DNA from 2 places in the Desulfoplanes sp. PS50 genome. Region 1 is predicted to be linked to the other one. Evidence: predicted binding sites of a transcription regulator. Region 1 holds the regulator's gene; the other holds the start of a gene.
What was found. Region 1 encodes HrcA, which represses chaperone genes, less so after heat shock. Its sites were predicted from a motif close to TGTTAGCACTCNNNNNNNNNGAGTGCTAACA; they were not measured.

Region 2: the regulator HrcA is predicted to act here: its motif matches at 3,272-3,302, upstream of groES (co-chaperone GroES).

Annotation. Positions count from the first base shown of each region.
Region 1 covers NZ_JBSPZA010000015.1:21,506-27,024, forward strand. The annotation lists gene ACTVJH_RS08230 (UbiD family decarboxylase) at 1-128, shown strand, start outside; gene ACTVJH_RS08235 (pyridoxal-phosphate-dependent aminotransferase family protein) at 338-1,501, shown strand; gene ACTVJH_RS08240 (DUF1844 domain-containing protein) at 1,752-2,123, shown strand; gene rfbD (dTDP-4-dehydrorhamnose reductase) at 2,143-3,057, shown strand; gene hrcA (heat-inducible transcriptional repressor HrcA) at 3,405-4,436, shown strand; gene grpE (nucleotide exchange factor GrpE) at 4,588-5,166, shown strand; gene dnaK (molecular chaperone DnaK) at 5,380-5,519, shown strand, end outside.
Region 2 covers NZ_JBSPZA010000003.1:60,054-65,572, forward strand. The annotation lists gene ACTVJH_RS02310 (NAD(P)H-dependent flavin oxidoreductase) at 1-1,075, shown strand, start outside; gene groL (chaperonin GroEL) at 1,180-2,826, opposite strand; gene groES (co-chaperone GroES) at 2,941-3,231, opposite strand; gene serS (serine--tRNA ligase) at 3,661-4,938, shown strand; gene ACTVJH_RS02330 (DegV family protein) at 4,943-5,519, shown strand, end outside.

The DNA.
Region 1 (5,519 bases):
GAGGACCCGTGGTCATCGACGCCAGGATAAAGACCTTTCACGCCCCGCCCCTGGATCCCGATCCCGACGTTGAAAAGCGGGTCGACGCACTGGGTGCGCCCGGGGGCCCCCTGCACGGAATTATCTAAATCCAACGGAACGGCCCGCCAAGCCACATGGGTTCCCTTCCAGCCACCTGGAATATCAGGTCAGGTTTGCCCTGAAAACCAATCGGCCCAAGAGGGCCCGCTTGGCTGCATTGCATCCATCCATCCTTTGGGATAGTTGACGGATTTGTTCTACCCAGCATAGTTGAACCAATCCCCGAACAAGTATCCTCCACGGAGAATCACCCATCATGCTCAATAAACAACGCTTGCTCACCCCCGGACCCACCCCTCTGCCTGAAGACGTCCGCCTGGCCATGGCCAAGGACATGATCCACCACCGCAAACCCCAGTTCAAGAAGATCATGGGCGATGTCCAGGATGGGTTGCAGCACCTTTTCGGCACCTCCCAGCCGGTCATCTCCCTGACCAGTTCCGGCACCGGTGCGATGGCCGCCGCCGTAACCAATCTGTTCAAACCCGGCGATACCGTCTTGGTCATCGAGGGCGGCAAGTTCGGGGAGCGCTGGTCGGATATCGCTGCCGCACACGGACTGGAAATGATTATCCTCCCGGTAACCTGGGGGGAAACCGCCAAGGTCATCGACGTATTGAACAGTCTGGACCGCTGGCCGGCCATCAACGGCGTTCTTGTCCAGGCATCGGAAACATCTACCGGAGTACTCCATCCGATCCGGGAAATCGGAGAACAGACCCGAAAACGGGATGTCTTGCTGGTGGTGGACGGCATTTCTGCCGTGGGGGTGTCTCCCTGCCCCATGGACACGTGGGGCATCGATTGTCTGCTCACCGGTTCCCAAAAGGGACTCATGCTCCCTCCGGGACTTGCGTTTATCTCCCTGTCCGAACGGGCCTGGGAACGGGTGGAAAAGGTCAAACCGAAAAATTTTTATTTCAACCTGTTCAAGGAACGAGAAAAAGTAGAGAATCAACAGACCCTGTTCACCCCGGGAATCGGACTTTTGGTCGGCCTGGCCCAGAGTCTGGAACACTTCAGAGGCGACAAGCTGGACGAGATCTATCATAAGCAGTGGGCCCTGACCATGATGGCCCGGGCCGGAATCTCGGCCATGGGGTTGGAACTTCTGGCCCTTGAACGCTTCACCTGGGGGTTGACCTCTTTGCTCATGCCCCCGGGCATTGACGCATCCAAGGTCCTGGAAACCATGGTTCGTGAATACGGCGTGGTGGCAGCAGGCGGCCAGGGAGACATGAAGGGCACAATGATCCGCCTCGGACATATGGGACATGTGGACTGGAGCGATCTTTTGGCGGGTCTTTACGCCTTGCGTGAATCCTATGTGGCCTGCGGCGGCTATTCCGGATGCCGGGATTACCTGGAACAGGCCATGAAGGCCTACGAAACGGCACTCACGGAAGTCCTCCCGGCATAGACAATCATACCAACCAATCTTTTATTTTTGAAACCATTCAGCTACCTGCCTCGGGATTGAGGGAAGTGTGCTTCTTCGTGGCAGGGTTGCAGGGTTACCCGGCCTCTGCCCATAATCCTGTACCCCCTTTTTCCCTGATCCCTGGTTTTCTTGTTCCAGGTGAACATCTGCTCTTTTGTAATGACAGAGCCTGGAGGCAGACCAGCTGATCCGCCCTTTGCGGAAACGATCCAGCTCAAGGAGAACGGTAATGTCCGAACACAATGATCCCTGCCGGGAGCACGAATCACCGGCCGAGGCCGAGCAGCGTCAAGAAGCCGAAGAAAAGATTGCGCGCGAATACCGCCAGACAGCCAGGGCTGCAGACTCCGGGCAGATGCCCAAACTCGACTTTTCCACCTTTGTCATGTCGTTGAGCTCCACGGTGCTTGTCCACCTGGGAGAAATCCCGGACCTCCAAACCGGACAGGCTGCAGTGAACATCCCACTGGCCAAACAGACCATCGACATCCTGGGCATGATTCAGGAAAAGACCAAGGGAAATCTGACATGTGAAGAGGAGCGGCTCATTCGGGATCTCCTGTTTGAACTCCGGGTCAAATTCGTTCAGCGTAAATCCTAGCCAGAACAGACACGTTGCCATGACACACACCAACCGCTTGGAACAGGTTCAGAAGAGGCCGAAAAAGGCATTGGTCCTTGGTGGGAAAACCGGACTCCTGGGTCAGGCCCTGGCCCAGGTCCTCGAGGAACAGGGCTGGGATATTCTCTGCCCCGGCCGTAAGGATCTGGACGTCTTTGTGCAGGCCAACCTCGAGGAATACATCGAACATCACCACCCAACGCATATCTTCAATACCATTGCGTACACCCAGGTGGATTTGGCCGAAGAAGAGCAAAAGGAGGCCATGAGGCTGAACAAAAGCCTGCCGGTGATCCTGGCACGCACGGCCAAGGCCTTTGATCTTTTTTTCATTCATTACAGCACGGATTTTGTATTCGACGGCAAAAAATCCTCCCCCTATCTTCCTGACGACGAACCCAATCCCCTCTCTGTTTACGGAAAAAGCAAGCTGGAAGGCGAACAGGGGATCACGGCCCTGGGGTGGGAAAAAACCTTGATCATCCGCACGGCATGGCTCTTTGGCCCCCACAAAACCAATTTCGTGGACAAGATTCTGACCCTGGCGCAAACGCGTCCCACACTCAATATTGTCCACGACCAGGTCGGTTGTCCAACCTACACCCTGGATCTTGCCACCTACACCATGGCCCTGATCCAGGCAGAGGCTACGGGCATCTTCCATCTCACCAACACAGGCCATGCCTCCTGGTGCGAATTCGCAGCCGAGGCCATTTCCTGTAGTGGCGTCCCCTCTCACGCACAGCCTATCTCCTCAGCGGATTTTCCCCAAAAGGCCACGCGTCCCGCCTACTCGGTTCTGGACTGCTCGGCCTTCACCCGGCGAACCGGATTGACCCCGCGCCCCTGGATTCAGGCACTGCGGGCCTATCTCTTTGAATGGGATCGCACCCCCCCTTCTGCTGACGTATAATCCTGACACCCCCAAAAAATGCTCCAGAACAGCAGGGCAAAGCTGTTCTCGTCCAATCATCCGAAATATCATGGCTGGTTTGCCCCGTTTTGGGCGGCTTGACTGTCTGACCGAGCCAGGCATCGTTCACCAAGCCGTTGCCAGGCACCTGGTGAGAATTTCACGACTTTCCTGGTCAACGGCTTGGTGGTACGAGGCCGGCGAGGGAGTTTCAAGCCGTCCAAAACGGGGCAAACCAGCCATGCAAACAAATAAGCCCTGTCAGAATCCGACCCTGCCTTGACAGTACAGTCATGAATGCGTATTTTTGGCACTCAATCTTAGAGAGTGCCAAAAACAGGTCAATCATGGAACTTTCTCCTCGTGAAATCGATGTCCTGACAATTATTGTCGAGGAATACATAGCCACAGCAAAACCTGTGGGTTCTCGTATCGTGGCCAAAAAATCGCGAAGCAAGCTCAGTCCGGCCAGTATCCGAAACACCATGGCCGACCTGGCAGACAAGGAACTGCTTGACCAACCGCATACCTCGGCAGGCCGTATTCCGACCATTAAGGGATTGCGCCACTTTTTGGACACCATCCTCCAAATCCCCCCCCTGTCCGGACATGAGATGGACGCCATTTCCGACCATCTTGGCCACGTGGGTTCAGATCCTTCCGACATTTTCAGAAACACCTCGCGGGTTCTCTCCTCCATTTCCCAGCAGGCCTGTCTCGTCCTTGGTCCCAGCCAGGGGCATGTCCAATGGAAGCACATCGATTTCGTTCTCCTGACTCCGGGCAAGATCATGTCCATTCTCGTTCTCCAGGGAGGCATCGTTCAGAACAAGATTATCGATGTGGACGTAAAAATCACCTCGGACGACCTGATCAAGTACGCCAATTATCTCAACAGCCATTTTCAGGGGCAACCCCTGCACACGGTCCGGGAAAAAATCCGCGCCCAGATGCAGGCGGCCCAACAGGTTTTTGACGCCCTGTATCAGCGCGCCCTGGATCTTGCCGATAAAACCTGCTCTACAGGCTCTCAGCGAGAGATTTTCGTGGAAGGCGCGAGCAACCTCCTTACCCAGCCCGACTTCGCCGACATCGAGGCGATGCGCGATATATTCAGACTTCTGGAAGAACGCTCCAGACTTCTGGAACTCGTTGACACCATCTTTGACGAGCGGGATTCGCGGATCGTCATTGGACAGGAAAAATCCTGGAACGATCTGGAATACTGTTGTCTGGTATCCTGCCCATACACCATTTCCGAACAGACAGCCGGAATGATCAGCGTCATCGGCCCGGTGCGCATGAACTACGCAAAAATCATTCCCATGGTTGACTTTACCGCCCAAGTACTTAGTCAGATGCTTCAATCACGATTCTAGCCCTTTCAGGGCGACGAACCACATCGAATATGGGATTACACAGCGTACGCATGGGTAAGAAGTTACTGCCATGCGTTTTTTCAGCCATTACCCACGTACTGGCCCGCATGCTTACGTCCTTGTCAGGCCGGTCACCCAAGGAGACGATCAGATGAAACAAAAGAAACAACAAAATCCTCCAGCCAGCGAACAGAACCCGGAAAAGCAGGAAGAAGAGGCCGGGGAAGTGGAAGGCGCCCAGGATCTCCCCCTGGAAGAGGAATACGCCCGGGTATGTGCCGAGCTCGAAGACCAGAAACAGGAGTCCTTACGCATCCTTGCGGATGCAGAGAATCTCAAGAAACGGCTCGTGCGGGAAAAGGAAGAATTTTGTAAATTCGCCACGAGCGGAATCATCGAGAGCATACTCCCGGTACTGGACAATCTCGAACTCGCCCTGCAGCACGGCCAGAAGGAAGAAGCCTGCAAAAATCTCGTTCAGGGCGTGGAAATGACCTTGAGCATCTTCAAGGATACCTTGCAAAAAAACGGTCTGGCCATCATCGGCAGGGACCATGTCGGTACGCCTTTTGATCCGGCCTTTCACGAGGCCATCTCCCAGGTACCCGATCCGTCCATGGAAGCAGGGTGCGTCAGTCAGGTGGTGCAAACCGGATACAAACTCCATGACAGGCTGATCCGCCCTGCCAAGGTCGTTGTCAGCAAGCACTGTGACCCTGAAGCAGATTGATCTTCTGAAACGACATATTCAGCCTTTTTGCGCACCTTGCCCTTTACAACATCACTTGGCGCATTATGATTTACTCCGAAACCGAATAACTCCCCTTTGGATGAGGTTATCGCCAAGGCAGGTATTCGGGACGAACCACCAACAATATATTATTTTTCAACCAAAACCCTTTGGAAACATTTTTCGATACCATTCATTTTTCAGGAGGACAGCATGGGTAAGATTATCGGAATAGATCTCGGAACAACCAACAGCTGCGTCTATGTCATGGAAGGCAAAGACGCAAAATGCATTACCAACCCTGAAGGCGGTCGCACAACCCCTTCCCTGGTAGCCTTTACCGACAAGGAACG
Region 2 (5,519 bases), on a different contig from region 1:
CCTGGTCGCCAAAATCCCCATTATCCAGGGCGGTATGGGGGTTGGAATTTCCCTGTCAGGACTTGCCTCGGCCGTGGCCAAGGAAGGCGGTATCGGGGTCATTGCCTCGGCCATGATCGGAATGTGCGAAAAGGATATCGGATCCGATTATCGCCAGGCCAATATCCGGGCGCTGGCCACTGAAATCCGTAAAGCCCGGGAAAAGACATCGGGAATTATCGGGGTCAACATCATGGTCGCTCTGAACAATTTCGGCGACATGGTCACCACGGCGATCAGGGAAAAGGCGGACCTCATCATTTCCGGGGCGGGTCTTCCCCTGGACCTTCCCAAGTATCTTCCCGAGGGCGCCAAGACCAAACTGGTCCCCATTGTTTCCTCGGGCCGGGCGGCCAAGATCATCTGCAAAAAATGGCTCTCCCGTTTCAAATATTTACCCGACGCCATTGTTGTCGAAGGACCCAAGGCCGGTGGACATCTGGGGTATAAGCTCGAAGAAATCGATGACCCGGCCTACAGCCTGGAAAATACGGTTCCCGACGTCGTCAAGGCCGTCGCCCCCTTCAACACCCCTGAGAAACAGATTCCGGTCATTGCCGCAGGTGGTGTGTATGACGGAGCAGACATCCTCAAGTTTCTCAGACTCGGAGCCTCTGGCGTTCAGATGGGCACCCGGTTCGTGGCCACCCACGAATGTGATGCGGACCTGGCTTTCAAGCAGGCCATGGTCGATGCGGGAGAAGATGATCTTGAAATCATCAAGAGCCCCGTGGGCATGCCCGGAAGAGCCATCAAGAATTCCTTTTTGGAAGACGTCAAAAACGGGATGCGCAAACCCTTTAAATGTCCTTTCCACTGCATTCTCACCTGTGATCACACTAAAAGCCCCTATTGCATTGCCATGGCCCTGGTGAACGCAAAAAAAGGACTGCTCAAACACGGTTTTGCCTTTGCCGGGTCCAATGCCCCCCGGGTCAAAAATATCATTTCCGTACATGAGTTGTTCGAAAACCTGAAACTCGAATTCCAGGAGGCCCTGAAAAACTCCCCAGGTTGTCTAACTGCAGCTTCGTAGTTGTGAGAGACCAGGTATCTCAACCCAATGATACAAAATACAAAAAGCCGGCCCCAGATTCTGGGACCGGCTTTTTGTATTGAGCGTGAATCGGCGGAGCTGTCTTACATCATGCCGCCCATGCCACCCATGCCGCCCATGCCACCGGGCATTGCAGGCATGTCGCCCTTTTCCTCGGGCTTCTCGGCAATGGCTGCCTCTGTGGTCAGGAGCAGGGAAGCCACGGAAGCAGCGTTCTGAAGCGCTGTCCTGGTGACCTTTTTGGGATCGATAACCCCAACCTTGACCAGATCTTCAAATTCGCCCGTGGCGGCGTTGAAACCGAAGTCGTCCTTGCCTTCGCGAACGCTATTGACAATCACGGCGCCTTCAAAACCGGCGTTGAGACAAATCTGGCGGATGGGAGATTCCAGAGCGCGGCGAACAACCTCGACACCGGCGGTCTCGTCATCGTCGGCGGCCTTGACACCGTCGAGTACCTTCTGGGCACGAATCAGGGCGACACCACCACCGGGAACGATACCCTCTTCCACAGCAGCGCGGGTTGCGTTCAGGGCGTCTTCGACACGAGCCTTCTTTTCCTTCATCTCGGTTTCAGTGGCTGCACCGACATTGATCACGGCAACACCACCGACGATCTTTGCCAGACGTTCCTGGAGCTTTTCGCGGTCGTAATCGGAAGTGGTGTCCTCGATCTCGTTGCGAATCTGCTTGACCCGGGCCTTGATGTCCTCAGCCTTGCCGGCACCGTCGACAATGGTGGAGGTTTCCTTGTCAATGACCACACGCTTGGCACTACCAAGATCACTCAGGGTGATGTTTTCCAGCTTGATGCCCAGATCATCAGAAACGACCTGGCCGCCGGTGAGCACGGCAATGTCCTGGAGCATGGCCTTTCTTCTCTCACCAAATCCCGGAGCCTTGATGGCCACGACATTCAGGGTGCCACGCAATTTGTTCACGACCAGGGTGGCCAGGGCTTCGCCTTCGATGTCTTCGCCAATGATGACCAGAGGCTTGCTCATCTTGGCAACCTGCTCCAGAACGGGCAGAAGTTCCTTCATGCTGGAAATCTTCTTCTCGTTGATCAGAATCAGAGGCTCTTCCATCTCGCAGACCATCTTGTCCGGATTGGTCACGAAATAGGGAGACAGGTAACCGCGGTCGAACTGCATGCCCTCGACAACGTCCAGGGTGGTGTCAAAACCCTTGGCTTCTTCAACGGTGATGACCCCTTCCTTGCCGACCTTGTCCATGGCCTCGGCAATGATGTTGCCGATGGTGGCGTCATTATTGGCGGAAATGGTACCAACCTGGGCGATTTCCTTGGGGTCGCGGGTCGGCTTGGCAACCTTGTCCAGCTCGGCAACGACGCTTTCAACGGCCTTGTCGATACCGCGCTTGATGGACATGGGATTACGACCTGCAGCAACCAGCTTGACGCCTTCCTTGAAGATGGACTGGGCCAGAATCGTGGCGGTGGTGGTACCGTCACCAGCGACATCAGAGGTCTTGGAAGCGACTTCCTTGACCAGCTGTGCGCCCATGTTCTCGAACTTGTCTTCCAGCTCGATTTCCTTGGCAACGGTTACGCCATCCTTGGTGATGATGGGAGCGCCAAAGGACTTCTCGATGACTACGTTACGACCCTTGGGGCCGAGGGTGACCTTTACGGCATCGGCCAACTGATCAAGACCAAGCTTGAGACTCTCTCTGGCCTTTTCGTCAAATTTGATGATTTTGGAAGCCATTGTATGTATCTCCTTTGTTGCAATCGAAGTGATAAACTAACTATGAAACAGATGTTCCCATACCTTTGTTCAGCGGTACAGGGGCGACCATTTGTTGCTGTTGGTATCTCGGGCCTATGCCTCGATAACAGCCAGGATGTCGTCTTCACGCATGATCAAGAGTTCTTCGCCCTCGATCTTGATTTCAGTGCCGGCATACTTGTTGAAGATGACCTCATCCCCTTCCTTGACGCCCATGGGGATAGTCTTGCCATCGTCAGCCGTCTTGCCGGGACCGGCGGCCGTGACCTTGCCCTTGATGGGTTTTTCCTTGGCACTGTCCGGGATGATGATGCCACCCTTGGTTACTTCTTCTTCCTCTACCCGTTTTACCAGGATACGGTCGTGAAGTGGTCTGAGTTTCATTGTTTGTTCCTCCAATAGTAGGTTGATTGATAACGAGGTTTGTTAGCACTCGACAAAATCAAGTGCTAACAGAGACGGATTGTAAGCATCGCAAAAGAAATTACAAGGACGATTTGAAAAGATTTTTAGATCTTTCAACGTCACCAAGACCTGTTTACAGGGATCAACAAATTATTGCTAACTATTTTTCGAAAAAACTAAAAAAAGCTCCTTTTTTCTCTTTTTTTTGAACACGGTCCATCCCATCCGACTTTTATTTTTATTTTGACAAAACCGCCATACTTGGGCACGTGAAGACGTTTTGTTGCAGCCGTTGATCCTCCATGATTCCGCCATCGCTCTCCCTTTTGTCTGACAAAATTCGTGCTGCCACAACGTAAACCACGTCTTTTCCCGATATAATGTCCTATCAGTCAGGAGTTATCGTTCATGTTCGACGTAAAATTTGTCCGCGGCCATGTTGACCAAATTACCGAGGCCCTGAATAAAAGGCGCGCCTCCATTGACCTGGCATCCTTTCTCGAAACAGATGCCAGACGCAGGCAACTGCTCGGCGAAGTTGAAGAACTCAAGAGCCGAAGAAACAAGGCCTCTGGGGAAGTCGCCAGGAAAAAACGAAACAAGGAAGATGCCTCGGGACTTCTTGCAGAGCTCTCCGAACTTTCGACCCGGATCAAGGTACTCGACGAGGAACTCAAGGAGGTGGATGGAGCGACCACGGCATTTTTGCTGACCCTTCCCAACATCCCTCACGAGGATGTACCCGTGGGCAGGGACGAAAACGAAAATCGGGAAGAAAAGACCTGGGGTGAGAAACCCGGCTTCTCTTTCACCCCCAGGGAGCATTGGGAAATCGGCACCAATCTCGGCGGGTTGGATTTTCCCCGGGCCGCCAAAATAACGGGCAGCAGGTTTGTCGTCCTCAAAGATTGGGCCGCACGCATGGAACGGGCCCTGACGAGCTTCATGATCGATGTGCATACCCAGGAGCATGGGTATACCGAGATCATGCCCCCGGCGATCATCAACAAAGATTCCCTGCTTGGTACCGGTCAGCTGCCAAAATTCGCTGAAGACCTGTTCAAACTGGAAAACAGCGATTATTATCTTATTCCCACGGCCGAAGTTCCACTGACCAATCTTTTTCGGAATGAAATCCTTGATGAGGCAGATCTCCCCACAGCTCTGACCGCATTTACCCCCTGCTTCCGATCAGAGGCCGGCTCCTACGGCAAGGACACCAAGGGCATCATCCGCCAGCACCAGTTTGACAAGGTGGAGATGGTCAGAATAGCCCATCCGGATCATTCCTATGAAGAATTGGAGCTCCTCCTCTCCCATGCCGAAGCCATCCTCCAGAAACTCGGTCTCCATTATCGGGTGGTTACCCTGTGTACCGGCGATCTGGGATTCTCCGCGGCCAAAACCTATGATATAGAGGTATGGCTCCCGGGTCAGGACACATACAGGGAAATTTCATCCTGCTCCAATTGTGAGGATTTTCAGGCCCGAAGGGCTAATATCCGGTTCAAGGCCAAGGGGAGCAAAAAAAACCGTTTCGTGCATACATTAAACGGTTCCGGTCTGGCCGTCGGACGGACCATGGTGGCCATTCTCGAGAACTATCAACAGGAAGACGGTTCCGTCGTCATCCCGGACATTCTCCGCCCGTACATGGGCGGCATCGATGTCATCTATCCAGGATAATCAATTGTCAGACAACGAAGCACCCAATCCGCCCTCATCCGGCGAAACCATGCACACCAAGATGGAAACAGCTCTCGGAAAAATCAAATATCTAAACGGGGTCCGACTGCAGCGGGCCATTGTGGCCGGAGCCGACTGGGTCGTGGCCATGCAGAAACATCTCGACGCGATCAATGTCTTTCCGGTTCCCGACGGGGATACCGGAAGCAATATGGCCGCGACCATGAAGAGTATTGCCGAACGGGCCAAGGAAAACCTCGACAAATCCCTGCACCGGGTCAGCGATGCCTTGGCCGATTCCGCCCTCATGGGTGCCAAGGGGAATTCCGGCGCCATCCTGGCTCAGTTTTTTCAAGGTCTTTCCGAAGGACTCAAAGGCCACGGCAAGGTTACCACCGAACGTTTCGGCCAGGCCGTGCATGTGGCTGCCCAAAAGGCCCAGGAAGCCATCTCCTCCCCCCGGGAAGGAACCATTCTCACGGTCATCAGGGAATGGTCGGAGAGAGTTCGTGAAAATTGCAAAAAAACAGCGGACTTCGACGAACTGCTCCGAGACTCTCTGGACTGGGCCCAGCAGGCTT